DNA from 3 places in the Allobosea sp. 05T433 genome. Region 2 is predicted to be linked to each of the others. Evidence: predicted binding sites of a transcription regulator. Region 2 holds the regulator's gene; each other region holds the start of a gene.
The links. Region 2 encodes PhoB, which activates phosphate uptake and scavenging genes when phosphate is short. Its sites were predicted from a motif close to TGTCATNNANCTGTCAT; they were not measured.

Region 1 (9,768 bases), on a different contig from region 2:
GTCCGTCGCCTTGATGGCGAAGAGAAGACCAAGGGTGGCATCATCATCCCCGAAACCGCCAAGGAAAAGCCCCAAGAGGGTGAAGTCGTCGCCGTCGGCCCTGGCGCCCGCGACGAAGCCGGCAAGCTCGTTGCCCTGGACGTCAAGAAGGGCGATCGCGTCCTCTTCGGCAAGTGGTCGGGCACCGAGGTCAAGATCGATGGCCAGGATCTCCTGATCATGAAGGAATCCGACATCATGGGCGTCGTCGGCTGAACGCCACGCGACCTCCATTCCCCGTTTTCATTAAGGAGTAGCTCGCATGGCTGCTAAAGACGTCAAGTTCTCCACCGACGCGCGCGACCGGATGCTGCGCGGCGTCGAAATCCTCAACAACGCCGTCAAGGTCACGCTCGGTCCCAAGGGCCGCAACGTCGTGATCGACAAGTCGTTCGGCGCTCCCCGCATCACCAAGGACGGCGTCACCGTCGCCAAGGAGATCGAGCTCGCCGACAAGTTCGAGAACATGGGCGCCCAGCTGGTGCGCGAAGTSGCCTCGAAGCAGAAYGACGCCGCCGGTGACGGCACCACGACGGCCACCGTGCTCGCCGCCGCGATCATGCGCGAAGGCCTGAAGTCGGTTGCCGCCGGCATGAACCCGATGGACCTGAAGCGCGGCATCGACCTCGCGGTCGAAGCCATCGTCACGGACCTGAAGAAGAACTCGAAGAAGGTCACKTCSAACGCGGAAGTCGCGCAGGTCGGCACCATCTCGGCCAACGGCGACGARTCGGTCGGCAAGATGATCGCCACCGCGATGCAGAAGGTCGGCAACGAGGGTGTCATCACCGTCGAGGAGGCCAAGACCGCCGAGACCGAGCTTGATGTCGTCGAAGGCATGCAGTTCGACCGTGGCTATCTCTCGCCCTACTTCATCACCAATGCCGAGAAGATGGTYGYCGAGCTCGAGGACCCCTACATCCTCGTTTTCGAGAAGAAGCTGTCGTCGCTCCAGGCGATGCTGCCGATCCTCGAGGCCGTCGTTCAGACCGGCAAGCCGCTGCTGATCATCGCCGAGGACGTGGAAGGTGAGGCTCTCGCCACCCTCGTCGTCAACAAGCTCCGTGGCGGCCTGAAGGTCGCGGCCGTCAAGGCTCCGGGCTTCGGCGATCGCCGCAAGGCCATGCTCGAGGACATCTCGATCCTGACCGCCGGTCAGCTGATCTCGGAAGACCTCGGCATCAAGCTCGAGACCGTGACGCTCRACATGCTCGGCCGCGCCAAGAAGGTGCGTATCGAGAAGGAGAACACCACGATCATCGACGGCGCCGGCAAGAAGAAGGACATCGAGGGCCGCGTTGCGCAGATCAAGGCGCAGATCGAGGAGACCTCGTCTGACTACGATCGCGAGAAGCTCCAGGAGCGTCTGGCCAAGCTCGCTGGCGGCGTCGCGGTGATCCGCGTCGGCGGCGCGACCGAAGTCGAAGTCAAGGAGAAGAAGGACCGCGTCGACGATGCCCTGAACGCGACCCGCGCTGCGGTCGAAGAAGGCATCCTGCCGGGTGGTGGCGTGGCGCTCCTGCGCGCGCTCCAGACCGTCAAGTCGATCAAGACCCAGAACGACGACCAGAAGACCGGCGTCGAGATCGTCCGCAAGGCGATCATGGCCCCGGCCAAGCAGATCGTCGACAACGCTGGCGATGACGGCGCTGTCGTGGTCGGCAAGCTGCTCGAGTCGAAGGACTACGCCTACGGCTACAATGCCCAGACCGGCGAGTACGGCGATCTGGTCAAGGCCGGCATCATCGACCCGACCAAGGTCGTGCGCACGGCGATCCAGGACGCGGCTTCGGTCGCCGGCCTGCTGATCACCACCGAGGCGATGATCGCCGAGCTGCCGAAGAAGGACGCCATGCCGGCTATGCCGGGCGGCGGCGGCATGGGCGGCATGGACTTCTGATCGAAGTCCATCGCTTCTCGCGAATACGACGGAGGCCCGGCGCAAGCCGGGCCTTTTTCATATCTGCCAGCCCCTGGCTCTGCCTCGGTGCGCGACAGCGGCCCGACGCGTCACGCAACCGCCATCCCGCCGTAATCGCGCCGTCGCGTCCCGCTGAGCAAATGACGCTCACTGTTTCAGGGGCCAGATATGCTCACACGTCGCACCATGATTGCCGGCCTTGGCGCCCTCACCTGCCTTCCCGCGCTGGCCCAGAGCGACTGGCGCCAGAGCATCAAGGAAATCCGCTTCGGCGTCTCGTCGGCAGAACATGAGGCGGGCGCGATCGCCCGCAACCAGCCGGTGATCGACTATCTCACAGGCAAGCTCGGCGTTCCCGTGAAACTCTATCGGGTCAGCGACTATGCCGGCCTCGTCGAGGCACTGCGGGCCGACCAGCTCGAGTTCGCCCGCTTCGGGCCCGCGGTCTACTCGCTCGGCCGGCGTGTCCTCGGCGACAAGCTGCAGCCTCTGTTCCGCGACATCGATAACAACGGCCAGGAAGGCTATTACTCGGTCATCGTCGTTCGTGCCGACAGCCCCTACAAGTCGGTTGCGGATCTGAAGGGCAAGAACTTCGCCTTCGCCGATCCGAACTCGACGTCGGGCTTCGCCTTCCCGTCCTATTTCCTGCGCAAACAGGGCTTTGATCCGCAGAACCATTTCGGCGGCACCGTCTTCTCCGGCGGCCACGACAACTCCGTCCTGGCGCTGGTGCGCGGCCAGTTCGACGGGGTGGCGACCTATCAGGTCAACGAGACCTCCGGCGTCGTCCAGCGCCTCACCGCGCGCAACATGATTCCGGCAGGCGCGACACGCGTGATCTGGACCTCGCCCCTGATCCCCTCCAGCCCGTTCTCGACACGGGCCAACCTGCCCCAGGGACTGAAGGATGCCTTCGTCGCTGCGATGATGGCGATGAAGGCGGAGGCACCCGAGGTCTGGAAGGTCTACACCGACGGTCAGGTTTCCGCTTACGCCCCGGCGAAACACGAGGACTATCTCGATATCATCGCGGTGACGGAGGAGCTTGAAGCCCGGCGCAAGCAGAAGCCCGCAGGCTGAGCGGCGATCTGCCGCCGCAAGGCGGCACGAAAGGCGTTTTCAACAATGAAGTCGCCGATGGAAGCCGGGAATTGGTTCCGCGGGCCGGACCGGCTCTTGCATCGACTTTGGTTGTAAGCCCTATTCCCGCAAGCTGCGGCATTCCGCCGCGCTCTGTGGCACTCTCTTGCGAAGGTCTGCTCCATGCTGAACTCGCCCGCCCTTGCCGACGGCGCCAAGCTCGTCGGCCGCATCCTGCTTGCCCTGATGTTCGTGCTCGCTGGCTACTCCAAGATCAGCGGCTATGCCGGTACACAGCAGTACATGGCCTCGGCTGGCGTGCCCGCCATTCTGCTGCCTCTCGTGATCGCGGTCGAGCTTCTGGGCGGCCTGATGGTCGTTCTCGGCTGGAAGACGCGTCTTGCAGCACTTGCCCTTGCCGGTTTCACGCTGGCTGCGACGCTGCTGTTCCACCTGAACTGGGCCCAGCCGATGCAGCAGCTCCTCTTCATGAAGAACCTCTCCGTCGTCGGCGGCTTCCTTGTGCTGTTCGCCGCGGGGCCCGGCCGGCTGTCGCTCGATCGCGGCTGACGTCGCATCACAAATCGCTGAAATCGACACGCCCGGCCTTGAGCCGGGCTTTTTTGTCTGATCCGGTCGGCTAGAAGATATTATCCGCATGCGCCGACGCTGGCGCGAGTTCCCCGGTAAGGAAGACCTGATGCGTCTTTTGAGTTTCTTTGTCGCTGCTCTCGCCGCCATCGCGCTCGTGGCGGGGCAGCAGAGCGGCAGCGGCGGCATGCTCGGTATGGGCGCCGTGGGTGTGCTGCTCGCACTCGCCACCTATCGCTCGACCGAGACCAGCTTCTTCCTGAAGATCTTTTCCGGGATTTTCGGTGTTGAGTACGTCGTCTTCGGGGCCGGCTCGGTGCTCGCGCAGCTTGGCTACTGGCCTGCCGATTGGGCCGCGATCGCTCCCCCTGCCAGCCTCGCCACGACAGTCGCCGTCTTCGGCATCCTGATCTATGCGATCTCCTTCATTCCGATGATCCAGCGCATCTCGCGCCTGGCATCGCCCTATTTTTCCTCGACCGAGACGACGACGGCGTACCTTTGGCCGTTCGGCACCTATCAGATCCAGCTCGGGCGCCTCGGCGTCATCCTGCTGATCTTTCTGGTGATCCTGAATCAAGCGCAGGTCGGCATCTCGCTGCGTCTGAGCTTCTTCAATCGCGATTTCTACAACGCGATCCAGGAGAAGGATGCGCCGTCATTCTGGTATCAGCTGATCTATGTCTTCAGTGTCTGGGCCGCCATCTCGGTGGTCTCGAACCTGATCGAGATGTTCGCCAACTACACGCTGCTGATCCGCTGGCGGCGCTGGATGGCGGAAAAATACAGCAAGAGCTGGCTCGGCAACGCCACTCATTACCGGATCTCGCTGGCGGGCACTGCCGACAACCCTGACCAGCGTATCGCGGAAGATACCCGCGCCTTCGTCAATCAGACCTACAACTTCGCCCTGCCGCTGCTGTCGCAGATTTCGACACTCGTCTCGTTCTCGATCATCCTCTGGTCGATTCCCGTTCCGATCACCATTCCGGGCACCGAGATCATCATCCCGGGCTTCCTGCTGTGGATGGCGCTGATCTACGCGATCGCGGCGACCTGGATCACGCATCTCATCGGCAAGCCCCTGATCGGGCTCGAATTCGAGCAGGAACGCCGGGAGGCGAACTTCCGCTTCTCGCTGGCGCGTCTGCGTGAATATTCCGAGCAGATCGCGCTGATGCGCGGCGAAGCCTCCGAACAGCGGCATCTGAGCCAGCGCTTCGGCGACATCGTCTCGAACTTCTATCGACTGGTCTGGAGCCGGGTGAAGCTGACCAGCTTCACCCTGTCCTATAATCAGGCGAATGTGGTCGTGCCCTATGTGCTGCTCGCACCGCATTACTTCACGGGCATCATCACGCTCGGCATCATGACGCAGGTTGCCTCGGCCTTCGATCGTGTCCAGACGGCGATGTCGTTCTTCATCAACAGCTATCAGGCCATCGCCTCCTATCTGGCCTCGATCAACCGCCTGACCACTTTCGAGGCGGCGATCGGGCAGGCGCAAGCCGCCACGGCCGGCGAGAAGGGCATCCACCAGACCGAACTCCCCGGGAACGAGGTCCATATCGACGGCGCGACACTGACGCTGCCGAACGGCACGCCGATCGTGCGGATCGACGGGCTCGATCTCGGCACTGCGCGCTCGACACTGGTGATCGGACCGTCAGGATCGGGAAAATCGACGCTGTTCCGCGCCATAGCCGGCATCTGGCCCTTCGGGGAAGGCAAGGTCGGGGTTCCCGCCAGTGCGCGGATCATGCTGCTGCCGCAGCGCCCCTACCTGCCGCAGGGGACCTTGCGCGCGGCCATGTCCTACCCGGCGCTCGACGACACCTATACCGATGCCGACATCGCGACGGCGATGACCCAGGTCAAGCTCGCCCACCTGATCGACCGGCTCGACGATGTCGACCTCTGGGCCCAGCGCTTGTCAGGCGGTGAGCAGCAGCGCCTCGCCGTCGCGCGCGCCTTGCTGGCCAAGCCCGACTGGCTCTTCCTTGACGAGGCCACCGCCTCGCTCGACGAGAAGCTGGAAGGAGAGATCTACGACCTCATCGACCGGACACTGCCGCAGACGAAGATTGTCTCGATTGGGCATCGCTCGACATTGCGGGAGATGCACGACGAAATCGTCGTCATGCAGCCGAACGCGGATGGAACGCACAGTCCCCGCGCGATGGTTCGTGAGCCAGTCGTTCAGTCGTGAATCAACGAGCGCCCGTAGCCGGGCGCTCGTCTGCCTTTCCCGCATCACGCTTCGTGTCGGGAAAGGCGGATCGTCAGGAGAACTGAAGCTGGCGGCTGACCGTCGTCAGATGCCGCGGTCGAAGCGCAACTCGCCCGAGGCGGTCTTGATCACCAGCCTGCCCTCGACGAGGTCCCAGTTGCGAGCTCCGCGCAAGGCGACCAGATAGGCCCGCTCGAATTCGGCAGCGCCCTTGTCGCAGGAGCGCTTGGTGATGGCCATGGGGCCGACCGCGATCCCCTGCTGGCGCAGCGGGTATGCCGCAGCGGAAAACGTGTTGCAGCCGCTGTAACCGGTGCCACGCAGGTTCGAGTCGATCTGCAGTGTGGCCTTGCGATCGGCGATCGACTTGCCGTTCATCGAAATCGCCGTCCAGGAGGCGCCCAGGGGGAAGGTTTTTTCCTGTTTCGGCGCTGCAGGCGCCTGCTCCGGCTGGTTCTGCATATCACGCGGCGACATCGCCTTTCGCTGGGCGGAAGCCGGCGACGCGATCAGCAGGGGTGCGAGGCTCAGGGCGAAGACAGCGGCGTAGCCAAGGCGTCGATTCATCATTTCTCTACCTATGCGGGGCCGGGACGATAGCCCACGCCCCGCTCTCATGGAAACGCCTAGAACCGTATCGCGTTGGGATCAACTGCGATCATTGCGACAACGTTGCTTTGCCGAGTGGCAGCGCCAGCAACGTCACGCGGCATCGCGTCGGAAATGGGGCCGGCTTCAGCCCAAGGCGGCGCCAGATGTCGCTCAGATGCGCGCCAGCAGGCGCTCCAGCAAGGGATTGGCCTTGCGGAAGACATAGGCTGGGGCGTTGACGGTGATCTCGTCAGCGCCGGAGCCGGCCAGATCGTCGACCAGTGCGAAGACCGCCTTCTCCGGGCAATGGATGGCCAGGATACCGCTCTCGGCATGCGCACCGAAGGGCAGCCGAGCGCCATGTCGCGCCACCATCTCCTCAATGGCCGCAGGCTTCGCATCGGTGAGCCGCGCGCGGATCTCCCGGACGGAACGCCCCTCCTCCTCGGCCGCGATGCGCGAGAGAATGGCGTTGGCGGCGGCGCGTGCGCGCGGGCTCCACGGCGCCCGCACCGAGGCGACGAGATTGGCCTCGGAGGCCAGCATGACACCATCGTCCAGAATCTTCAGGGCGTTGGCGGCCAGCGTCGCGCCAGTGGTCGTGATGTCGACGATGATTTCGGCGGAGCCGGCGGCCGGGGCCCCCTCCGTCGCGCCCAGGCTTTCGACGATGCGGTAGTCGCCAAGCCCGTGCTCGGCGAAGAAGCGGCGTGTCAGGTTCACATATTTGGTGGCGACGCGCAGTTTGCGGCCATGGCGTGCGCGCATATGGCTCGCGACATCGTCGAGATCGGCCATGCAGCGGACATCGATCCAGGCCTGCGGCACGGCGACCACGACATTGGCGTGGCCGAAGCCGAGCGGCGTCAGCATCTCGACGGCGGCATCGGCATCGGCCACCTGCTCGCGCACGAGGTCCTCGCCCGTCATCCCGAGATGGGCCGCGCCGGAGGCCAGTTGCGAGACGATCTCCGAAGCCGAGAGGAACGCGACTTCCGCGCCATCCAATCCCGCGATCGTGCCGCGATAGTCGCGCGAGCCACGCGACTGCACGAATTTCAGTCCGGCACGGCCGAAAAAGGCAGTGGCGTTTTCCTGGAGCCGCCCCTTGGAGGGGACCGCGAGAACCAGCGGAGCGTCGCTCATGATGTTTGTCCCGTCAGCCGGTCGAGCCAAAGCGAGGCGCCGACTGCCGGGGCCGGCTGAGGCGCACCGAGGCGACCGAGCACGTTGTCGTAGCGGCCACCTCCGGCAACGGGCCGGCCGTCGCTGCGGCCCAGGTCATGCAGCTCGAAGATGAAGCCGGTGTAATAATCGAGATTGCGGGCGAAGCCGGTCGAGAAGGAGATCTGGCCGACATCGACACCGCGCGCCGCAAGGAAGCCGGTGCGCTCGTCGAAGGCGTCGAGTTGCTGCCCCAGGTCGAGCGAAGCCTGGTCGGAAAGGGCCCGCAATGCGGCCGACGCCGCATCGGGATCACCCGTGACGGCAAGTGCCTGGCCGAGCACGGCCTTCACATCCTCATTGACCGGGTTCTCGCGCTCAGCGGCACGGGCCAGGAAGCGTTCGGCGATATCGCCGGCGGAGCGGCCTCCGACCGTCGAGATCCCCGCGATCGACAATACATCCTCGACAAAGGCCTTGGCCGCCTTGGGATCCTGCCCCTCCAGCGCCTTGAGCAGTCCCGCATGAGCCGTTTCGCCAGTGGCTGCCGGTGGATCGAGCGCCTCGACCGCCTCGGCCGCCTTGCCCTGCACGACCGCGCGCATCAGCCGGCGGCGCGCCCCCTGCGGCACGGCCAGACCATCGAGCAATGCGCCGAGCAGTGCGACGTCGCCCATCAGAACACGCGGCTGCGTCAAGCCAAGCGCCGCCGCCGCCTCGATCGTCAGTGCCATGATCTCGGCATCGGCTGCGGCAAAATCCTCGCGGCCAAAGGACTCGAGCCCGGCCTGTGCGAATTCACCCGGCTCACGCGAGCGCATGCGGAAGACCGGGCCGGCATAGGCATAGGCCATCGGCGCACTCACGCCCGCCGCGATGTGATCCAGCGCCACCGGAATCGTATATTCCGGGCGAAGGCACCAATCGCGGCCATCGGCGTCCTGCGTCATGAAGATGCGCCGGCGGATATCTTCGCCTGAGAGATCGAGAAAGACATCGGCCGGCTGCAGAATCGCCGGCTCGGCGCGCTGATAGCCCTCAGCGGCGAGGAGCGCGATCACGGTGTCGATGCTGGCGCGTGTGGCGGACAAGGGCAGCTTCCTGTTGCGCGGCTGTCCTAGCAGCCGCGTCATGGATTTTCGATGGTTTTTAGGGAATTGGGTTAGCGGGATTTGGCGACCGACTCGTTGCCGACGGTTTCCGTCATGGTCGGGCTAGTCCCGACCATCCACGTCTTTGCCTACGATGAACGCTCAAGGCGTGGATGCTCGCCACAAGGGCGAGCATGACTTTCAATCAGCCGTGTCGCTTCAGCACCCGCTTCACCCCCTCGACCAGCTCGGTCACCGGCACGGCGAACTGGGCCTCGGCCTGCCTCGCTTTGTGCTCGGCCGAATCCTTGACGTCGCGGCTGGCGGCGGCGAGTTCCGCGCCGAGGATCAGGTCCTTGATCACGATCGTGCCGGCCTCGCGCTCGGAGGAGCCCTGGATCACCGCACAGACCGCGCCGCGCTTATCGGCATATTTCATCTGGGCGTTGAAGCCGGAGCCGCCGAGATAGAGATCGGCACGCAGCAAGGGCTTGCCGTCCCCGTCCCGGGCCTGGCGGAGCTGAGACACGAATGCCTGATAGGCCGGCATATGCTCGGGCGTCTTGTTGTCCATGGCGGTGACGACGACGAGCGGCAGTTCGTTCTTCGTGTCGACCAATGGCGACTTCACCGCCTTCAGTGCCGAATAGAGCCGCGAGACGCCGATCGAGAAACCCGTCGCCGGCACCGGTTCCGGCCGGAAGCGGCCGACCAGCCCGTCATAACGTCCGCCGCCGGCGACCGAGCCAAAGCGCACGACCTGGCCGTCGTCATTGGTGACCGGGAAGGTCAGCTCCACCTCGTAGACCGGGCCGGTGTAATATTCGAGGCCGCGCACCACGGAAGGATCGATGACGACGCGGTCGGCATAGCCAGCCGCTGCGATCAGATCCGCCATCATGCGCAGTTCCTCGGCCCCTTCATGGCCAACGGGCGTCGACGCGAAGCCATCTGCGAGACGCTGCGCGGTCGCGGCATTGTCCGCAGCCCTGGCATCAAGAATGGACAGGACGCGCGTGGCCTGTTCGGCGCCCAGCCCCGCACCCTTCGTAAAATCT
Region 2 (9,768 bases):
GTGTTGCCATCCAGACTGGAATTGAAGAGGCCCGATGGGTCGTCGAGTGAGGCCCCCTTGGCAAAGGTCATTTTGACGACGCTCTTGTAGGTCTCCCCAGTGCAGATCAATCCGTCGTGGGACCACACCGGAACCCCTCGCCATTTCCACTCCTCTACCACCTCAGGATCGGCTTGCCTGATCCATACGCGGAGCTGGGAGAGCATCTTGCCTCGCCAGTCGCCCAGCTCGGTGATCCGCTCGTCGATCATCCGAGACGGGGAGTTTTCGTTCTGGGACTCGCTCTGGCTCATGATCTTCCCTTCTCTCCGGAACTCTCGCTTCTGGGATCGGGCCAACCGTCTGCTCGAGATCGCAGCGCAACCTCTCGAAGAGGCTGGGCCGGCCGGTAAACGTCTTGGAGAGCACGGTGTGTCTGCACGGATCACAACGCATAACTCTCTGGCTATTGATCTGCATTCATAATCATTGGGCTATACGTCAGTCAATCGAAGCCTGCGCGCGCAACGATCGCCGTCGGGTCTCGCAACTCAGGATCAAGGTGGCCGCGACGGACGGCCGACGCAAGCGCGGCGCTCTTCCGGCATCGGCTGCCCCCTTGGGAACGGGACTGCGCTCGTGATCGGGGGCCAGGGGCAGCGCGCGATGGCTCTGCTCTTGATGGTGCGGCCGGACACGGGGGTGTAGACTGTTCGGGTCTTGTCTTCGGCAGTGCCTGATCCCCATCTCCAAGTGATCGCCGCTTCAGAGTCCAGCATCGGGTTGGCGCTGCATCGCAAGCAGTCGTGAGGACGTAACACTGAAAGCTGTGGTCCGGTTCGCCGGATGTGCCGAGATCAATAGGAGGAGGCCAGAATGACTCGCGCCTTCGTCAAGGAAGCAGAGGAAAGAGGGACCCTGGACGAGCTGCCGGACCGGCCAGTCTCGCCTCACCCGAACCTCGTGACGCCTGAGGGGCTCGCACAGATCGAGGCCCAGCTGGCGCGCTGGCATGACGAACACGCGGCGGCGCTGGCCGGAGGCGACCGCACCGAGATCGCTCAGACGCGGCGCGAGTTCCGCTACTGGGCGGCGCGGCGCGCCAGCGCCAAGCTGGCCCCTGCGCAGGAAAGGCACGACATCGTCCGCTTCGGCTCGACAGTGACGATCCGCCGGGCCGATGGGCGCGAGCAGAACTGGCGGCTGGTCGGCGAGGACGAGGCCGATCCGGCACACGGAACGCTGCCCTATGTCGCGCCGTTGGCGAGCGCGCTGATGGGCAAGGGCATTGGCGAGAGCGTCAGCATCGGCACTGAGGCGGTCGAGATCATCGCGATCTCCTGAGGCGATCGTTCAGCTATCCGCGAGCCAGGCCTGAATCCCTGCTGCAGCTGCGACTCCGGTCGCGAAACAGGCCTGCAGCAGATAGCCGCCGGTCGGCGCCTCCCAATCCAGCATCTCGCCTGCGACAAAGGTACCGGGCAAGCGTTTCAGCATGAAGCCTTCCTCGACCTCGGCCGCGGCGACGCCACCGGCGGTGGAGATCGCCCGCTCGATCGGTCTGAGACCGGTGAGCACCAGAGGCGCGGCCTTGATCAGTGCGGCCAGCCTCTCCGCGTCTTCGGGGAGTGGCCCCTTCGCCGCTTCGCGCAGCAGCGCAATCGCGGATGGAGCAAGACCTGCAGCCTTGCGCAGATGATTGCTCAGCGTCACGCCCTTGCGACGATGCGCGAGGCGCTGGACCAGCAGTGCCGCCTCGTGATCGGGCCGCAGATCGATGGTGATGACCGCCCTGCCCTCGCGCAGGATCGTCTCGCGAATCGGGGCAGAGAGTGCATAGACCGCGCCGCCTTCCAGACCCGTCGCATCGATCATCGCCTCGCCGGGCACGGATTGGCCGCCGAAGCTCAGGACGATGCGCTTCAACGGTACTCCGGCAAAACGCTCTCGCATGGTCTGGGACCAATCGACCGTGAAACCGCCATTGGCCGGGCGCAGCGGCGCGATCGCAACGCCGCGCGCCGCCAACAAGGGTGCCCAGCCACCATCCGAACCCAGCCGTGGCCAGCTCGCACCGCCGAGCGCGAGCAGCGTCGCGTCGGGCCGCGCCTCGACATCGGCGCCATCGCGGCTCCGGAACGTCAGAGCTCCCGCTTCGCTCCAGCCGGTCCAGCGCTGCCCAGGCGCGAAGGCGACGCCGAGACCATCGAGCCGGCGCAGCCATGCCCGCAGCAGGGGCGAGGCCTTCATGGCGCGCGGGAAGACGCGGCCGCTGCTGCCGACGAACGTGTCCTGCCCGAGCGCATCGGCCCAGTCGCGCAGGGATTGTGGCGGGAAGGCGCGAATGGCCGGCTCCAGCCAGGCTTGCGCATCGCGATAGCGGGGCAGGAACCTGTCGAGCGGTTCGGAATGGGTAAGGTTCAATCCGCCGCGCCCGGCCAGCAGGAATTTGCGGGCCGGCGAGGGCATGCGATCGTAGATCGTGACGGTGTCCCCGGCTGCCGCAAGGCGCTCGGCCGCGATCAGCCCGGAGGGCCCTGCTCCAATAATGGCGACGTGATGTGTGGGCATCGGTCCGGCTTGCCGTCAGCGCGCCCTGCGGTCAAGGGTAATCCCGCCCCGAAGGCCATCGACAGGGACGAACCATGCCGACCATCGCCGCCTATTTCGGCGCAGCCATTCTCGAAATCGCCGGCTGTTTCGCGTTCTGGGGCTGGCTCCGGCTCGACAAGCCCATCTGGTGGCTCGTACCCGGACTGTTTTCGCTCGCCCTGTTCGCCTGGCTGCTGACGCTGGCGGAGAGCGAAGCCGCCGGACGGGCCTATGCCGCCTATGGCGGCGTCTACTCTGGGCCGTGGAAGGCTTTCGCCCCGACCGCTGGGACATTATCGGTGGGCTGATCTGCCTCGCCGGCGCGGCGATTATTATCGCAGGGCCGCGCTAGGGTATCGGCCCGAAAGGTGGATTGCGGTTTTCGGGAAGGCCGATGCAACCATAGACGGTTAGATCGTCGGGCGGATTCGATATCCGGCCCGATGATCCAAGTCCCCGATGATCCAAGTCTCAGCTCCGCGCAAAGGTCTCGTCGAAGGCATAGCCGGCACCGCGCACGGTCCGCAGCGGGTCCTTGGCGTTGTCAGGAGTGATCGCCTTGCGCAGCCGGCCGACATGGACGTCGACGGTGCGCTCGTCGATATAGACGTCGCGGCCCCAGACCGCGTCGAGCAGCTGGGCCCGGGAATAGACCCGCCCCGGCGCCTGCATCAGGAATTCGAGCAGGCGGAACTCGGTCGGGCCGAGATGCAGCTCGCTGCCTGAGCGGCGGACACGGCGGGTGGTGCGGTCGAGTTCGAGATCGCCGGCGGCCAACAGGCCGGCGACATGACCCGGCTTGGCGCGGCGTAGCAACGCCTGGATGCGGGCGATCAGCTCGGGCAGCGAGAACGGCTTGACGACATAGTCGTCGGCCCCGGTGGCGAGGCCGCGCACACGCTCGGTTTCCTCGCCGCGGGCGGTGAGCATGATGATCGGCACCCGCTCGGTATCGCGACGGGTCCGCAGCCTCCGGCAGAGCTCGATGCCGGAAAGGCCCGGCAGCATCCAGTCGAGCAGCACGAGGTCCGGCGTATGATCGCGCAGATGCAGCTCGGCATCGTCGCCACGCGCGACGCTGTCGACCTCGAAGCCCTCGGCTTCGAGATTGTAGCGCAGCAACAGGGTCAGCGGCTCTTCGTCCTCAACGATCAGGATGCGTGCAGGCATGTCTCACTCGGTCCCAAAGGTGTCGGGCGCCGGTCACTCACCGGTGGCGGCGTCCAGAAGGATATTGGTCGTGTCGAGCTTCGGGCGGGCTGCGTCCAAGGCTTCGCCCGTGACGAGATAGTGGATCGTCTCGGCGATGTTGGTGGTGTGGTCGCCGATGCGCTCGACATTCTTGGCGCAGAACAGGAGATGCGTGCAGAAGGTGATGTTGCGCGGGTCTTCCATCATATAGGTGAGCAGCTCGCGGAAGAGCGAGGTATAGAGCGCGTCGATCTCATCGTCGCGGCGCCAGACCTCCATGGCCTTCTGCTCGTTGCTGACGGCGTAAGCGTCGAGCACGTCCTTGAGCTGGGCCTGAACCAGGCGGCTCATATGCTCGAGGCCGACGACCGCGCGCGACGGCGGCTGGAACTGGCCGGAGATGGCGACCGCGCGCTTGGCGATATTCTTGGCGAGATCGCCGACACGCTCGATATCGGCGGCGATGCGGATGGCGGAGATCAGCTCGCGCAGGTCGTTGGCGAGCGGCTGGCGCCGGGCGATGGTGAGCACCGCCTTCTCCTCTACCTCGCGCTGCAGATTGTCGAGGCGCTGGTCGGCGCTGATGACCTTCTGTGCCAGCCCGGTGTCGCGGCGCACCAGGGCGACTGTCGAATCGCCGAGCATGCGCTCCGACATGCCCCCCATCTCGGCCAGGCTGCGGCGGATCCCCTCGAGATCGGCATCATATGAGCGGACGATGTGATCAGTCATCGCGGCGTATCCTTTGTCGGCAAAGCAGTTGGAAGGCTGGGCGCCGGTTCAGCCGAAGCGGCCGGTGACGTAGTCCTGCGTCTGCTTCTTGTGCGGGTTCATGAAGATGGTGTTGGTGGCGTCGAATTCGATCACCTCACCGAGATACATGAAGGCGGTGTACTGCGAGATACGCGCCGCCTGCTGCATGTTGTGGGTGACGATGACGATGGTGAAGTCGGTCTTGAGCTGCTCGAGCAGGTCCTCGATCTTGCCGGTCGAGATCGGATCGAGCGCCGAGGTCGGCTCGTCGAACAGGATGACTTCCGGCTTCTGGGCAATGGTCCGCGCAATGCAGAGGCGCTGCTGCTGGCCGCCGGACAGGCCCATGCCGGAGGTCTTCAGCTTGTCCTTGACCTCGTCCCAGAGCGCGGAACGGCGCAGCGCACCCTCGACGCGGTCATCGAGCTCGGATTTCGGTGGCTTCTCGTAGAGGCGGATGCCGAATGCGACATTGTCGTAGATCGACATCGGGAAGGGCGTCGGCTTCTGGAACACCATGCCGACGCGCGAGCGCAGCTCGTTCACATCGATATCGTTGCTGATGACGTTGCGGCCGTCGAGCAGGATCTCGCCGGTGGCGCGCTGCTCGGGATAAAGCGAGTAGATCCGGTTGAAAATGCGCAGCAGGGTCGACTTGCCGCAGCCCGACGGTCCGATCAGGGCCGTGACATGGCGGTCCCGGAAGTCGAGATTGATGTTCTTCAGCGCCTTGTGCTCGCCGTAGTAGAAATCGAGGTTCTTGACCGCGATCCGGACGGGGGCCTCGGCATCAAGCGCTTGCGGGCTCAGTTCCAGCGTCGAAAGCATCGACTTGTTCCTTCAGATCGAACGCGACGAGGGTTTAAGGCCGTTCATTTGCCGCCCCGCACGATACGGCGGGCGATAAGCGAGAGGCACAGGATCGAGACGGTGATGATCAGCGAACCGGCCCAGGCGAGTTGCTGCCAGTTCTCATAGGGGGCGGAGGCGAACTGGTAGATCGTCACCGGCAGGTTGGAGACGCCGCCGACGAGGCTGGGCGAGAACCAGAAATTGTTGTTCAGCGCAGTGAAGATCAGCGGCGCCGTCTCGCCGGCGATGCGCGCCAGGGCCAGCAGGATACCGGTGACCATGCCGGATTTCGCCGCCCGCCAGGTCACGCTGGTGATGACGACCGAAGGCGGGGCGCCGAGCGCAGCACCGGCTTCACGCAACGAGCTCGGCACGAGGCGCAGCATGTCCTCGGTGGTGCGCACGATCACCGGGATCGCGATGATGCCCAGCGCCACGCCGCCGGCCCAGCCGGAATAGCCGCGGAATGGCTCGACCAGGATGACGTAGACGAAGAGGCCGATCAGGATCGACGGCGCCGAGAGCAGGATGTCGTTGATGAAACGGATCAGGTCCGCGAGCTTGGAGCCCTTGCCGTATTCGGCAAGGTAGGTGCCGGCGAGCACGCCCACCGGCGTCGCCACGGCGATGCCGAGGAAGGTCAGCACGATCGAGCCGACAATGGCGTTGGCAAGGCCGCCCCCCTCGCTGCCGGGACCGGGCGTCACCTGGGTGAAGGTCGCGACGGAGAGCCCGCCGATCCCCTTCACGAGCAGCATGCCGAGAATCCAGAACAGCACGAAGATGGCGAGAAGGGTGAAGCTGGTGGCGATGATCTTCATCGCCCGATCCGCGGTGCGGCGCGCGGGGCGGACGCGGCCCCAGACCTGATGAGGCGTCGTTGCGGGCGGGGTGACGGCGCTGTTCATGGCCAGGCTCCGCTCAGAAGGACTTGACGCGCGCGACAAGGATACGCGCGATCACGAGGACGACGAAGGTGACGAAGAAGAGGATGCAGCCGAGCGCGATCAGCGCGTTGAGCTGCAGGCCCATCGCCTCGTTGAATTCGTTGGCGATGCGCGAGGCAATGGTCGAGCCGGGGTCCATGATCGAGGCCGAAAGCCGGTTGGCATTGCCGACGACGAAGGTCACCGCCATGGTCTCGCCAAGCGCGCGGCCAAGACCGAGCATGATCGCGCCGATGATCGAGACGCCGGCCTGCGGCACCAGCACATGGCGCACGACCTCCCAGGTCGTGGCGCCGATGCCATAGGCGCTCTCACGCAGCACGGACGGGATCTGCTCCAGCATGTCGCGGGTGATCGAGGCGATGAAGGGGATGATCATGAAGGCGAGGATGATGCCGGCCGTCAGGATGCCGAGCCCCGAGGGCGAGCGCGAATACAGCACGGTGCCGACCAGCGGAATGCCTTCGACGATGTTCGAGACCGGGATCTGCACATAGGCCGCGAAGAGCGGCACGAAAACGAAGAGACCCCACATGCCGTAAATGATCGAGGGCACGGCGGCGAGCAGCTCGATCGTCGTCGAGACCGGGCGCTTGAACCAGGGCGGCGCGAGCTGGGTGAGGTAGACGGCGATGCCGAGCGAGAGCGGCACGCCAAGGACCAGCGCGATCAGCGCGGTCGACAAGGTGCCTACGATGGCAGGCCAGGCGCCATACTGCTCGTTCTGGGTGTCCCAGACGCTGGACGTGATGAAACCAAGGCCGAATTCGCGGAAGGCGGGCCAGCCGCCGATGATCATCGAGGCGATGATGCCCGCGAGCAGCACCAGCACGAAGAGCGCGGCGGCCCGGCTGGCATTGCGGAAGACAATGTCGAAGGTGCCCTTTGGAGTGCGGCGAATGGCGGGCGCGCCGGGCGCGGCCATCTGGTCTGTCACGGCAGCCATCCGTGGTTACTCCGGTCGCATAAGAAGCACGAGGAAACGGGTCTCACAAAGTCGAACGCGAGGCGGGAACAACCCGCCTCGCGTCATAGCATGGATCAGAAGATCGGCTTGCCAGCCGGGTCGGTGGCGCCCTTCCAGGCGGCGCGGACCTGATCCTTGACGTTGGCCGGGAGCGGCACGTAGTCGAGATCGAGCGCGAGCTTGTCGCCGTTCTTGAAGGCCCAGTCGACGAATTTCAGCGCGGACTGCACCTCTTCGGGCTTCTCCGGCTTGGCATGGACGAGCAGGAAGGTGGCGGAGGTGATCGGCCAGGCCTGGGCGCCCTTCTGGTTGTTCAACGAGATGCCGAAGCCGGGAGCCTCGTTCCAGTTCGCATTGGCGGCAGCGGCCTGGAAGGACTTGTCGTCCGGAGCCGGGAACTGGCCGTCGGCGTTCTCGACCAGCGCATGGGCCAGTTTGTTCTGCTTGGCATAGGCGTACTCGACATAGCCGATCGAGTTCGCGACCTGCTTGACGGAGGCCGAGACGCCCTCATTGCCCTTGCCGCCGATGCCGACCGGCCACTGCACGGCCGTGTTGGTGCCGATCTTCGACTTCCAGTCCGGCGAAACGCGCGAGAGATAGTCGGTGAAGACGAAGGTCGTGCCCGAGCCGTCCGAACGATAGACCGGGTTGATGTTGGCGTCAGGCAGGGTCAGGCCGGCATTGATGGCGACGATCTTGGGATCGTTCCACTTCTTGATGGTGCCCTGATAGATGTCGGCGATGATCGCGCCGGTGAGCTTCAGCTTGCCCGGCTCGACGCCGGCAATGTTGACGGCCGGAACGACGCCACCCATGACGGTCGGGAACTGGATCAGGCCGTCCTTGGTCAGGTCCTCGCCCTTGAGCGGGGCATCGGTCGCGCCGAACGCAACCGTCTTGGCCTTGATCTGCCGGATACCGCCGCCTGAGCCGATCGACTGATAGTTGAGACCGATATTGGTCTCCTTCTTATAAGCTTCAGCCCATTTCGAGTAGATCGGGAAAGGGAAGGTCGCGCCCGCGCCGGTAATGTCGGCGGCCTGGGCAACGCCGGCCAAGCCGATCGTCGCAGCCGCGAGAATGAGAATTTTGCGCATTAGAGGAGTCCTCGTCTGGGTCGCAGTCTTTAGCAGCCCCGCTAGAACACCTTCCATGTGACAGACAGATGACAGACCGTCACGTTCGCCGTCACATTGGTCAGGACGGGCTCCGCATCATCGCGCCGAGGCGCGGCAGGATCGCCTTGAAGAGGGCGCCCTTGCCGTACTCGCTCTCGATGGTGAGACGGCCGCGATGGCGTAACACGATGTGCTTGACGATGGCGAGACCAAGGCCCGTGCCGCCGGCCTCGCGGCTCGCGGCCGTGTCGACACGATAGAAGCGTTCGGTGAGGCGGGGCAGATGCTCGGGCGGGATGCCTGGCCCGTCGTCACGAACGCTGACGCTGGCTTCGCTCGCGCCCTCGACCACATTGATTGCAACCACGCCGCCCTCACGGCCATATTTGATGGCGTTCTCGACGAGGTTCTCCATCAGCCGCAGCAACTCGTCGCGGTCCCCCGCGACTTGGACCGGCTGGGTCGGCGTCTCGAGCTTCAACGCCACCTTGCGCTCGCGTGCCATCAGGGTGAGCGAGTCGACGATCTCGCGCGAAATCGCGGAGAGATCGACAGGCGTGTCCGGCGCGAGATGGGCGCGCAGCTCGATGCGCGAGAGCGAAAGCAGATCGTCGACCAACCGCGCCATGCGCAGACCCTGTTCGCGCATGATGGCGAGAAAGCGGTCGCGCGCGCCGGTATCGTTGCGCGCCGGTCCCTGCAGGGTCTCGACGAAGCCGAGAAGGGAGGCGAGCGGCGTGCGCAGTTCGTGGCTGGCATTCGCCACGAAATCGACGCGCATGCGTTCCGTGACGCGCAGCTCACTCAGATCCTCGAAGGTCAGCACCACGGGATTACGCCAGACGCCGCCGGTCAAAGCTGCGATGTGGATGCGGAATGTGCGCTCGACCGGCACGCGCTCGACCAACTCGATGACCCGGCGCCCTCCACGGCGCGAAACCTGCTCGATCGCGTCGATCAGGTCGGGGTCGCGCAGGACGAGCGTGAGCGACTGGCCGCGTTCGAGCGCCGGAATGAGCGCGCGCATCGCTGGGCTCAGTGCCTGCGCCACCCCTTGCGCATCGAGCAGCACCACGGCGGAACCCAGCGCCTCGATCAGCGCTGCAGTGGCCGGCGCGTGGGGATCGACGACATCGACCATGTGAACATGCCTATCAGGAGGAAGCTGGCGCCCTCATAGGGGCTGGCACGCGCTCTGCCAATCGCTCCGGGCGAGATGCCCCCCGCACTTGCGAGGCCCCCCACAGCGCGCGGCGACACTGGGCGAAATCCACGCCATCCAGGATCTCAGCAGGAACGAAGCGCGCTTGGGTGGTCACTATCGGCGACGCGCCGGGCGCCGCGGAGGCCGAGGCTGTCTCGACCA
Region 3 (9,768 bases), on a different contig from region 2:
GTCCAGTTGGCGGCAGCCCAGAGCTTGCTGGAGAGGCGGGTATCCTTGACCATGATCTCAGCCCTTCCCGCCACCGGCGGGGCCACGGTAGAGCATGCCGCGCGCGGCCAGCACGACGACGACAATGCTGAGCTGCACCACGCCCATGATCATCGCGACGGCAGACGCCATCGAATAATCATACTCCTCGAAGGCAGCCTGATAGGCCGCGATCGAGATGACGCGCGTCGGCCCGGCCGGCGCCCCCAGCAAGACCGCCGAGGGAAAGACCGAAAAGGCCTGCACGAAGCTGAGGCAGAAGGTGATCGCCAGACCCGGCAGCAGGAGCGGCAGCAGGATGTGCTTGAACCGTTCCCAGGGCCCGGCGCCCAGCGTCGCACCCGCCTGCTCGAGCGCCGGATCGACACCGGAGAGGTAGGACAGGGTCAGCAGGAAGGTGAAGGGGAAGCCGGTGATGACGAGTGAAATGCAGACGCCCCAGTAATTGTGCAGGAGTTTCACCGGCGTCGAGATCAGCCCGAGCGTCAGCAGGGTACGGTTAAACCAGCCCTGGGGGCCAAGATAATTCAACAGGCCCTGCGCGACGAGAACCGTGCCGAGCGTGATCGGGATCACGAGGATCGTGGTCAGCAGGCGCTGATGCTTCATCATCCGCACGCGGAAGGCGATCGGGATCGCCAGCAGAAGCGTCACGATCGTGACCGGCAGTGCCAGCCAGAGCGTCGTCGCGATCGTCCCGTACAGGAAGGAATCCGAGAAGAAGCGCGTGTAGTTCGCCAGCATCGGCCCGGTCTTGGGCGTGAAGGAGAGCACGAGCCCATAGAGGAACGGGTAGATGAACAGCGCCAAGAGGAAGAACACCGCTGGCAGAACCAGCAATGTCAGAGAATCGATGCCGCGTGCGGCGAGCCTCTGGCTGAGGGGGATGGATGTCGTCGCGCTCACGCCGCCCCCCCGAAAACCAGGACGCGATCGGGATCTGCCGCCAGAGTGACCTCGCCGCCCGGCGCGATGCGGTCATGCGCCAGGAAGGAGAGATCGGTTCCATCCGCCATGCGGGAGAAGCCGACGAATTCGCGACCGCGGAACTCGGTCGAGACGACGGACGCCTTGAGCCCGGCGCCCCCGGCAGTTGCGGGGTGAAGATCCTCCGGCCGGATCGCGAGCCAGGCCTGAGCACCGGGCGCCACCGCGCCACGCACCCGCCCGACGATCTTGGCGTCACCGACGGTGACGGTCGCACGCTCGCCCTCGACAGAGGCGACGCGACCGGCGACCTTGTTGCGGAAGCCCATGAACTCGGCGACATCGAGATGGTCGGGGCGGGAGAACAGGTCTTCCGGCCCACCGACCTGACGGACCTCGCCGTCACGCATCACGACGATGCGGTCGGCCAGCGACAACGCTTCTTCCTGGTCATGCGTGACGTAGATCGTGGTTGCGCCGAGCGTATTGTGGATGCGGCGGATCTCGGCGCGCATCTCGAGACGCAGCTTGGCATCGAGGTTGGAGAGCGGCTCGTCCATCAGCACGAGCGGCGGCTCGACGACGATGGCCCGGGCGATGGCGACACGCTGCTGCTGTCCGCCGGAGAGCTGGCCGGGCAGTTTTTCGGTCTGGCCCTGCAACCGGACCAGGGCTGCGGCTTCGCCGACACGCCGCTCGATCTCGGATTTCTGGACGCCGCGCATCTTCAGACCGAAGCCGATATTCCGCTTCACGCTCATATGCGGGAAGAGGGCGTAATTCTGGAACACCATGCCGAAGCCGCGCTCCTCGGGCCGCAGCGGGTCGATGCGCCGATCATCGAGCCAGATGCCGCCCCCCGTCGCCGGCAGAAGGCCCGCGATCAGGTTCAGCGTCGTCGACTTGCCGCAGCCCGACGGACCGAGAAGCGCGATGAACTCGCCCTTCTTGATCGTCAGCGACACGTCCTTGACGGCGTTGTGAGTGCCGAAGTCGCGGCTCAGATTGTCGAGCCGCAGCTCGCGGAAGTTCGCAGCGTGAATCGTCATTTAGGTCACGTCTTTGGAAAGCGGCTGATGGGTTCAGTCAGGAAATGTGACGGCGAAGCGAGCCGGCCGGAACCGGCTCGCTGTCGTTAGCGGGTTTCGTTCACTTGCGCTTGGCGCCGCCGACTTCCTCGTCCCAGCGGCGGAAGGCGAGCACCATCTGGTCGGGGTCGAGCGGCGTCTCGAGCGGAGCCTCGGCGATGAGCTTCTCGTATTCGGGGCGGCCGTATTCCTTGATCGCCGCCTGGCTATCGGCGGGCGCCATGTCGAGCGTCACGCCCTTCACCGCCGGACCCGGATAGAAATAGCCCTCGTCATAGGTGTAGGCCTGCTGCTCCTTGGTGAGCAGGAAGTTCATCAGGTCGAGCAGAACCGCGAGCTTCTCGTCAGAGACGCCCTTCGGGATGCACATGTAGTGCGCGTCGGTGACCCAATGGAATCCCTTGAGCGCGCCGACCTTGGCTTCCTTGGGCACGACGCCGAGCACGCGCGGGTTGATGTCCCAGCCCGTGGTCGTGACGGTCATGTCGCGGGAGCCTTCGCCGAGCTCCTTCATCACCGCACCCGTGCCGGCCGGGTAGTACTCGACGTTCTCGCCCAGCGCCTTGAGATAGGCCCAGGTCTTGTCCCAGCCCTTGACCGGGTCCTTCGGGTTCGAATCCCCGAGGATATAGGGCAGGCCCATGATCCAGGTCCGGCCGGGGCCCGAATTGGCGGGGCGCGCATAGAAGAAGCGGTTCTTGTTCTCGCGGGTATAGGCGAGCAGCTCCTCCGCCGTCGTCGGCACCTTCTTGACCTTGTCAGGCATGTACTCGAGCAGCGGCCCGGACGGATAATAGGTCACCACGACGCCCTGCCCGCTCGCGAGGCCCTGCATCTTGGCGGCACCTTCGAGATAGATCTCGTCGAGCTTCGGCAGCGAGCCTGCAAGCTGCGGCAACAGCGGCGTCCAAAGCTTCTGGTCGACACCGGCGGAAAGCGCATCGGTCCCGGTCAGCACCATGTCGATATCGACGCGGTTCGCTTCCTGCTGTGCCTTCAGCTTGCCGGGAAGCTCCGGCGCGGGCGCCTTGGTGAAGGTGATGCGCGAGACCAGGTTCGGCTTGGCCTTGCGGTAATTCTCAATGGCCTTCTGCGTCAGCGCCAGATTGCCGGCGACATCGACGACGGAAAGCGCGACCGGCGAGGTCGGCAGCTTGAGCTGCTGCGCGAAGGCGCCCGGCGCATAGGCCGCGGCACCGGCGAGACCTGCGACGCCGCCGAGAAATGTGCGCCGATTGATGCTGTCCTGGACCATGACTTCTCCCTTCGGTACGGATTTACCGCTTTTGGATTCTTAGACACCTTTCGGCATCAGCCTCGGCGAAGTTCACGTTGACGCCGCCTCGGATTGCCCGGTATCCTAGTATACTAGTGGACCAGAGCTTGGCAATGGGCAGCGCAGCGGCACGACAAAGCACAGACCAGATTCACCGCGCCTTGCGGGACGACGTCCTCAACGCGGTGCTCCTGCCGGGCGAGGCGATGTCGGAAGCGCGGATGGCCGTCCAGTTCGGGGTCAGCCGCACGCCCGTGCGCGAGGCCTTCAAGCGACTGGTCGACGAAGGTTTCCTGGTGGTCGTGCCGCAGGTCGGCACCTTCGTCGCGCCGATCGATCTGGCGGCAGTCTATGACAGCCAGTTCGTGCGCGAAACCTTGGAATGCCGCACTGTCACGCTGGCCGCGCAGCGGATCGACGATGCCGGGCGCGCCGCGCTGGAACGGCTGATCACCCAGCAGGAACAGGCGCTCGCAGTGGGCGATCGCGTTAATTTCTTCCGTGCTGACGAGGCCTTCCATGCCGAGCTCTCGCGGCTATCGGGCCACCCCTCGGTCTGGGGCCTGATCGAAGGCGTCAAGGCGCAGCTTGACCGCGTGCGCTGCCTGTCGCTCGAGGCCGCGTCCTGGCCCGGCATGATCATGGACCAGCATCGCGAGATCGCCGCGAAGGTCAGCGCCGGCGACGTGCTCGGCGCCGAGACGGCAATGCGGGCGCATCTGCGCACGGTGTTCGACGCCATCGAGGCGATCGCGCGCAATCATGTTGACGCCTTCGTCGCCAACACCCCGATCCGCAAGGCCTGAGCCGGCCGCATTCTCTGCATCACGACAAGAAACGACAAGGAAGGAACGCGACGATGGAACAAACTTGGCGCTGGTTCGGGCCGGACGATGTGGTGACGCTCGCCCAGGCACGGCAGGCGGGCGCGCAAGGCATCGTCAACGCGCTGCATCAGATTCCCTATGGCGTCGTCTGGAGCGTCGAGGAGATCGAGGCGCGCAAGGCGATCATCGAAAAGGACAAGAGCCTCGGCCTGCGCTGGTCCGTGGTCGAGAGCCTGCCGATCCATGAAAGCGTCAAGATCGGCGAAGGCGATCTCGAGCCGATCTTCGTCAACTACCGCCAGTCGCTGCGCAATCTCGCCGCCTGCGGCATCGAGGTGGTCTGCTACAACTTCATGCCGGTTCTCGACTGGACCCGGACCGAACTCGCCTGCCCCCTGCCCGGCGGCGGCACGGCGCTGCGCTTCAACCTGCATGAATATGTCGCCTTCGACCATTTCATGCTGGAGCGACCTGGCGCCGCCGACGGCCACTCTGCCGAGGTGATGGACCGGGCCAAGGCCTGGTTCGAGCGCTCGACCGAGGCCGATCGCGCCCGTCTGCTCGCCAATATCATGGCCGGGCTGCCCGGCGCCTATGATCGCTATGACGTGCCCGGCCTGAAGCGCATGCTCGCGCGCTATCATGAGATGAGCCATGACGGGTTGCGCGCCAATCTGAAGCGGTTCCTCGAGGCGGTGATCCCGACTGCGGAAGAGGTCGGGATTCGCATGTGCATTCACCCCGACGATCCGCCGCGCCCACTCTTCGGCCTGCCGCGCATCTGCTCGGACGAGAGCGACATCGCCTTCATACTCAGTGCGGTCGATACCCCGTCCAATGGCCTGACGCTGTGCTCGGGCTCGCTGGGGGCCAACCCAGGGAACGACGTGCCCGGAATCGCCCGGCGCTTCGCCGACCGGATCTGGTTCGCGCATCTGCGCAATGTCGCCAAGGATCCGGACGGCTCCTTCATGGAGGCAGAGCATCTCGGCGGCGACACCGACATGGTGGCGCTGGTCGATGTGCTGATGGTCGAGGAGCAGCGCCGCAAGGCCGCCGGCTGGCGCCATTGGCGCATCCCGATGCGGCCCGATCACGGCCATGAACTGCTCGACGATATCGGCAAGGGCAGCTTCCCGGGCTATCCGGCCGTCGGCCGCCTGCGCGGCCTCGCGGAGCTGCGCGGCGTGATGGCCACCCTGACCAGCCTGCGCGGCTACGACGCCTGATCAGGCCAGGGACGCTACTTAGGCCAGAAGACGCTGATCGGCGAGCTGCACCAGCTTGCCGCCAGCAATCGTCGCAACGACGCGCGGCTGCGGCGCATCCTCGACGATGATCAGATCCGCCCGCCTGCCCGGCGCAATGACGCCGCGATCGGCCAGGCCAAGGGCTTCCGCCGGGGCCTCGGAAACCAGCCTCCAGGCCTCGGGAAAGCTCGCCGTGCCGTTGCGCGCCAGCATGAAGGGCGCCAGCAGCAGCGCCGGATAATAGTAATCCGACGCCAGAATGGTGCAGAGCCGCTTGCCGACCATATCCTCGGCGGCCGGGCAGCCGGTATGCGAACCGCCGCGTACGACATTGGGCGCGCCGAACACCGTCGCCTCGTCATGCGCGACCGCCTCGCGCGCCGTCGCCTCATCCATCGGGAACTCCGCCACGGTCACGCCGAGCGAGCGATACCAACGCCGCATGTCCGGGCTCATGTCGTCATGCGAGAGCGTCGGAATGCCGGCGGCCAGCGAGGCCTTCGCCAGCCGCGCGACCGATTCCGGCACGTCGTCGCCGCGGTCATGGGCGTTCTGCGCCAGGGCCATGAAGTCGGCATGTGAGAGGCCGGTGCGCTCGACCATCTTGGCGACCTTGTCCGGCCGGGTCGTCTCCTTGAGGATCCCGCCGGTATGGTCGTTGAAGGCCAGCACTCCGACGCGCCCCGCCTGCAGCCACTCGATAATCTCGGCCTCGGCATCGAGGTTGAAGGTCTCGTGGCGCAAATGAAATCGGGTATCGGCCCCAAGTTCCGGCCCGAGCCGTGCAATCGCCTCGACCAGGCGCCGCGCATTACCGGCTCCGCGCAGGCCGGGTTCCCAGGACCAGGTGACGCCGTGGAAGGCCGTGGTGATACCGCAGCTCAGCATGGCGCGATCGGCATCGCGCAGAGCGAGATCGATATCGAACGACACGCGCGGTCGCGGCATGATGTGCCGCTCGAAGGCATCACCATGACAATCGACCATGCCCGGCAGGACGAGCAGGCCGGTGGCGTCCAGGCGCAAGGCGCCGGCAGGAGGAGACGCATCGAGCGCAGCGATGGACGATCCATCGGTGACGAGATCGGCACGGGTGAGCGCGGCGGTCAGAACTGTTCCGCCCGTGATATGAAGTGACACGCCCGCCTCCGCCGCAGCCCCTGGGAGGGCGCGCTTGACGGGTCAGCATGACGGCAGAATGACAAGCGGGCCGGTCAGGATGGCGTCCGGCCTTGTTCAACGCACCGAGACCGGCGACAACGTCATCGACCGGGCGGCCTTCCGCAAAGCCGGCATCGTCCACTGCGATCAGCAAGCGGCGGCATCGGCGAGGCGCAGGACGGTGACGCTCCGGCCCAGGATCATTTCAAGACCTCGGTCGCGGTGATGATGGAACGGGCGATGTCGACCAGCTTGCGCTTCTCGTTCATCGCGGTGCGGCGCATCAGGGCATAGGCCTCCGCTTCGGGGAGCCCTTTGAGGCGCATGACGATCCCCTTGGCATGATCGATCAGCGCGCGGTCGTCGCGCTGCGACCGCACCTCGTCCAGCCCCTCGCGCAGCTTCGAGGCAGCGTCGAAGCGACTGATGCAGGCCTGGAGGATCGGCTTGAGCGCCGCCCGGTTCAGCCCGTCGACGGCATAGACCGCGACCCCTGCCTCGACGGCCGCCTCGATCAAGGKCGGATCCGGCGGCTCGACGAACAGGGTGACCGGCCGCTTCGGGCGCTGGCTGACCAAAAATGCCTCAGCCAGCGCATGATGGTCGGGGCTCGCGAGATCGATCACGACTACATCGGGGTCATGTGACTCAACGCTAGTGACTTGCCCGTTTGTCGCACCGATTTGGACGAGATCGGTAAAGCCCGCCTCGCGCAAGCCCTCGTCGAGAATGGCAGCCCGGACCGGGTTGGCGTCGACGATCAGAATTTTCAACGCAGGTGTCATGAGCCACGACGCCTAACGCAGTGAGGATAAGGCCCGTCCTCAGCCCGACAGGATTGCGACACCTGCCAGAATGAAACCACCACCGGCGATGCGGGCAAGCTGCGGCATCCGCACCGCAAGCTGGCCCGCAAGAAGCAAGCCTACTCCATGCAGGGCAGATGTCGCGATCACAAAGCCGATCGCATAGCTCACACCGCTGGCATCCTCCGGCATCTCGGCGCCATGGGCAAAGCCGTGGAAGATCGCGAAGATCCCGCAGGCAAGGGCGCCGGCAGCGAGCGGCGGCGCGAGATTGAGTGCGATGGCAAGCCCGAGGATGACGATGGAAAAGGCGATACCGACCTCCGCGCCTGGAAGCGGTCCGCCGGACATCGCCCAGAGCCCGGCCAGCGCCATGGCCGAAACGAAGGTGACGGGGTAGGCGATGCGCGCCCTGCCACCGACGAGCCCGGCCCAGAGGCCGACCGCGATCATCGCCAGCGCATGATCCAACCCGGTGAGCGGATGCTGCAGCCCGTGAACGAGACCATCTACGGAGCCCACTCCGGTATGGGCAAGGGCGGGTGCCGCCATCATCGTCACGAGCGACGCCAGGGCGCCCGTCAACCGCGTCAGCATGTTCGCCTCCTCTATCCCGGGGCGATCGCCTTCAGGCCGCCCACGGTCTCGATGAAATCCACCACCGCATCGACGCCCTCGCCCTCCCGCGTATTGGTGAAGACGAAGGGTCGCTTGCCCCGCATGGTTCTTGAGTCCCGGTCCATCACAGCAAGATCCGCGCCAACATGCGGAGCGAGATCGGTCTTGTTGATGACGAGCAGGTCCGAGCGGGTGATGCCCGGGCCGCCCTTGCGCGGGATCTTCTCGCCGGCTGCGACATCGATCACGTAGATCGTCAGATCGGCGAGTTCGGGCGAGAAGGTCGCCGCCAGATTATCTCCGCCGGACTCGATCAGGATCAGGTCGAGCGCGGGAAATTTGCCGCGCATTTCGTCGACCGCGGCGAGGTTGATCGAACAATCCTCGCGGATCGCGGTATGCGGGCAGCCGCCGGTCTCGACGCCCATGATGCGCTCCTCGGGCAGAGCCCCTGCGACGGTCAGGAGACGCGCATCCTCCTTGGTGTAGATGTCATTGGTGATGGCGCAGAGATCGTAACGATCGCGCATGCGCTTGCAGAGCACCTCCATCAGGGCGGTCTTGCCGGAACCGACCGGGCCGCCGATGCCGACGCGCAAGGGGCCGTGGGGAGAGCGGGTCATGAGCGGAACAGCCTCGAATACTGGGTTTCGTGGCGCAGGGACGCAAGGTCCGAGCGCAGCGCGCAGCCGCCGAGATCAGCGAGCGTCGCGGTTTCCGCGCGCGTGGCAGCCGCATGCAAGGACGGCACCAGCCCAGCCGTAATCCTCTGCCCGTCGGTCTGTCCGATGACGCCGAGCCTGACCGAGGCCGAAACCAGATTGGCGACGAAGGCGAGGCTGTAAGCTTCCAGGGCCGGGCGCAGCGGCACGTCATGGCCGCTGGCGGCGGACGCGACCGCAATGGGATAGGCGACGTCGCCCTCCCAGGCAGCGCGGAGCCGATCAAATGCCGCGCAGGGCCAGGCGGCGCGAACGGCCGCGACGAACGCATTGCCCTGCGTCACCGTTTCCAGCCGCCGCTCCGCGGAGTTCGCCAGCGCCAGGGCCAGCTCCGCCACCTCGCTCAGCGCCGCGCCGTCCTCAGCCCCGAGGGCGTTGTAGGCGCACGTGAACAGGACGAGGTCGTTATGGAGGGAGCCGTGGCCGACGAGCGCCTCGAGCCAATCGCGAAGCGTGTCGGCATTGGTGAGGTCGCCGGCCTCGAAGGCCCATTCCAGCCCATGCGAATAGGCAAAAGCGCCGACCGGGAAGGACGGCGAAAGCCAGACCATCAACCGCAGATGGACGTGCGACATCAGCCCTCAATGGTCGTGCTTGTGACCCTTGTGCGCGTGTTCGGCGCCATGATGGTGGCCGTCGTCATGCTTGTGATCATGATCGCCATGGCCGTGGTCGTGGCCACAGCCGCAATCCGCACCGTGGGCATGCGCATGGGCGTGGGCATGGTTCGCGTGATCATCACGCTTGTTCTCGTGGTGGTCGTGGCCATGGTGATCGTGAGCATGATCATGGCCGGCGTGAGCGTGCCCCTTCTCGTGATGACCGTGGCCGTGATCGTGCCCGCAGCCGCAGGATGCGTCATGCGCGTGATCGTGATCATGACCGCGTTCATGGTCGTGGGCGTGACCGTGATCATAGGCGCCGCGCTCAGGCTGGAACGGACGTTCGACCACGCTCATGGCGCAGCCCTGGCCACGGACCATCTCGGCGAGGACGTGGTCGTTCTCGATATAGATGGCGTCCGCCGTGATCTCCGCGGGCGTGTGCCGGTTGC

Region 1: the regulator PhoB is predicted to act here: its motif matches at 2,048-2,064, upstream of phnD (phosphate/phosphite/phosphonate ABC transporter substrate-binding protein).
Region 3: the regulator PhoB is predicted to act here: its motif matches at 6,595-6,611, upstream of AC1DGP_RS09005 (alpha-D-ribose 1-methylphosphonate 5-triphosphate diphosphatase).

The regions. Positions count from the first base shown of each region.
Region 1 is NZ_JBFTKS010000001.1:458,309-468,076, reverse strand. Features, by position in the region: gene groES (co-chaperone GroES) at 1-255, shown strand, start outside; gene groL (chaperonin GroEL) at 302-1,939, shown strand; gene phnD (phosphate/phosphite/phosphonate ABC transporter substrate-binding protein) at 2,129-3,043, shown strand; gene AC1DGP_RS02135 (DoxX family protein) at 3,227-3,613, shown strand; gene AC1DGP_RS02130 (ABC transporter ATP-binding protein/permease) at 3,744-5,843, shown strand; gene AC1DGP_RS02125 (META domain-containing protein) at 5,949-6,431, opposite strand; gene hisG (ATP phosphoribosyltransferase) at 6,627-7,601, opposite strand; gene AC1DGP_RS02115 (ATP phosphoribosyltransferase regulatory subunit) at 7,598-8,710, opposite strand; gene hisS (histidine--tRNA ligase) at 8,916-9,768, opposite strand, start outside.
Region 2 is NZ_JBFTKS010000009.1:123,990-133,757, forward strand. Features, by position in the region: gene AC1DGP_RS14825 (DUF1801 domain-containing protein) at 1-293, opposite strand, end outside; gene greA (transcription elongation factor GreA) at 856-1,323, shown strand; gene AC1DGP_RS14835 (TIGR03862 family flavoprotein) at 1,333-2,550, opposite strand; partial or broken gene AC1DGP_RS14840 (YnfA family protein) at 2,625-2,923, shown strand; gene phoB (phosphate regulon transcriptional regulator PhoB) at 3,043-3,741, opposite strand; gene phoU (phosphate signaling complex protein PhoU) at 3,775-4,494, opposite strand; gene pstB (phosphate ABC transporter ATP-binding protein PstB) at 4,543-5,343, opposite strand; gene pstA (phosphate ABC transporter permease PstA) at 5,388-6,275, opposite strand; gene pstC (phosphate ABC transporter permease subunit PstC) at 6,289-7,260, opposite strand; gene pstS (phosphate ABC transporter substrate-binding protein PstS) at 7,356-8,381, opposite strand; gene AC1DGP_RS14875 (ATP-binding protein) at 8,482-9,543, opposite strand.
Region 3 is NZ_JBFTKS010000005.1:174,549-184,316, forward strand. Features, by position in the region: gene AC1DGP_RS08975 (ABC transporter permease) at 1-53, opposite strand, end outside; gene AC1DGP_RS08980 (ABC transporter permease) at 58-945, opposite strand; gene AC1DGP_RS08985 (ABC transporter ATP-binding protein) at 942-2,015, opposite strand; gene AC1DGP_RS08990 (ABC transporter substrate-binding protein) at 2,116-3,309, opposite strand; gene AC1DGP_RS08995 (GntR family transcriptional regulator) at 3,444-4,136, shown strand; gene uxuA (mannonate dehydratase) at 4,190-5,386, shown strand; gene AC1DGP_RS09005 (alpha-D-ribose 1-methylphosphonate 5-triphosphate diphosphatase) at 5,405-6,547, opposite strand; gene AC1DGP_RS09010 (ANTAR domain-containing response regulator) at 6,769-7,353, opposite strand; gene AC1DGP_RS09015 (HupE/UreJ family protein) at 7,393-7,971, opposite strand; gene ureG (urease accessory protein UreG) at 7,983-8,615, opposite strand; gene AC1DGP_RS09025 (urease accessory protein UreF) at 8,612-9,289, opposite strand; gene ureE (urease accessory protein UreE) at 9,296-9,768, opposite strand, start outside.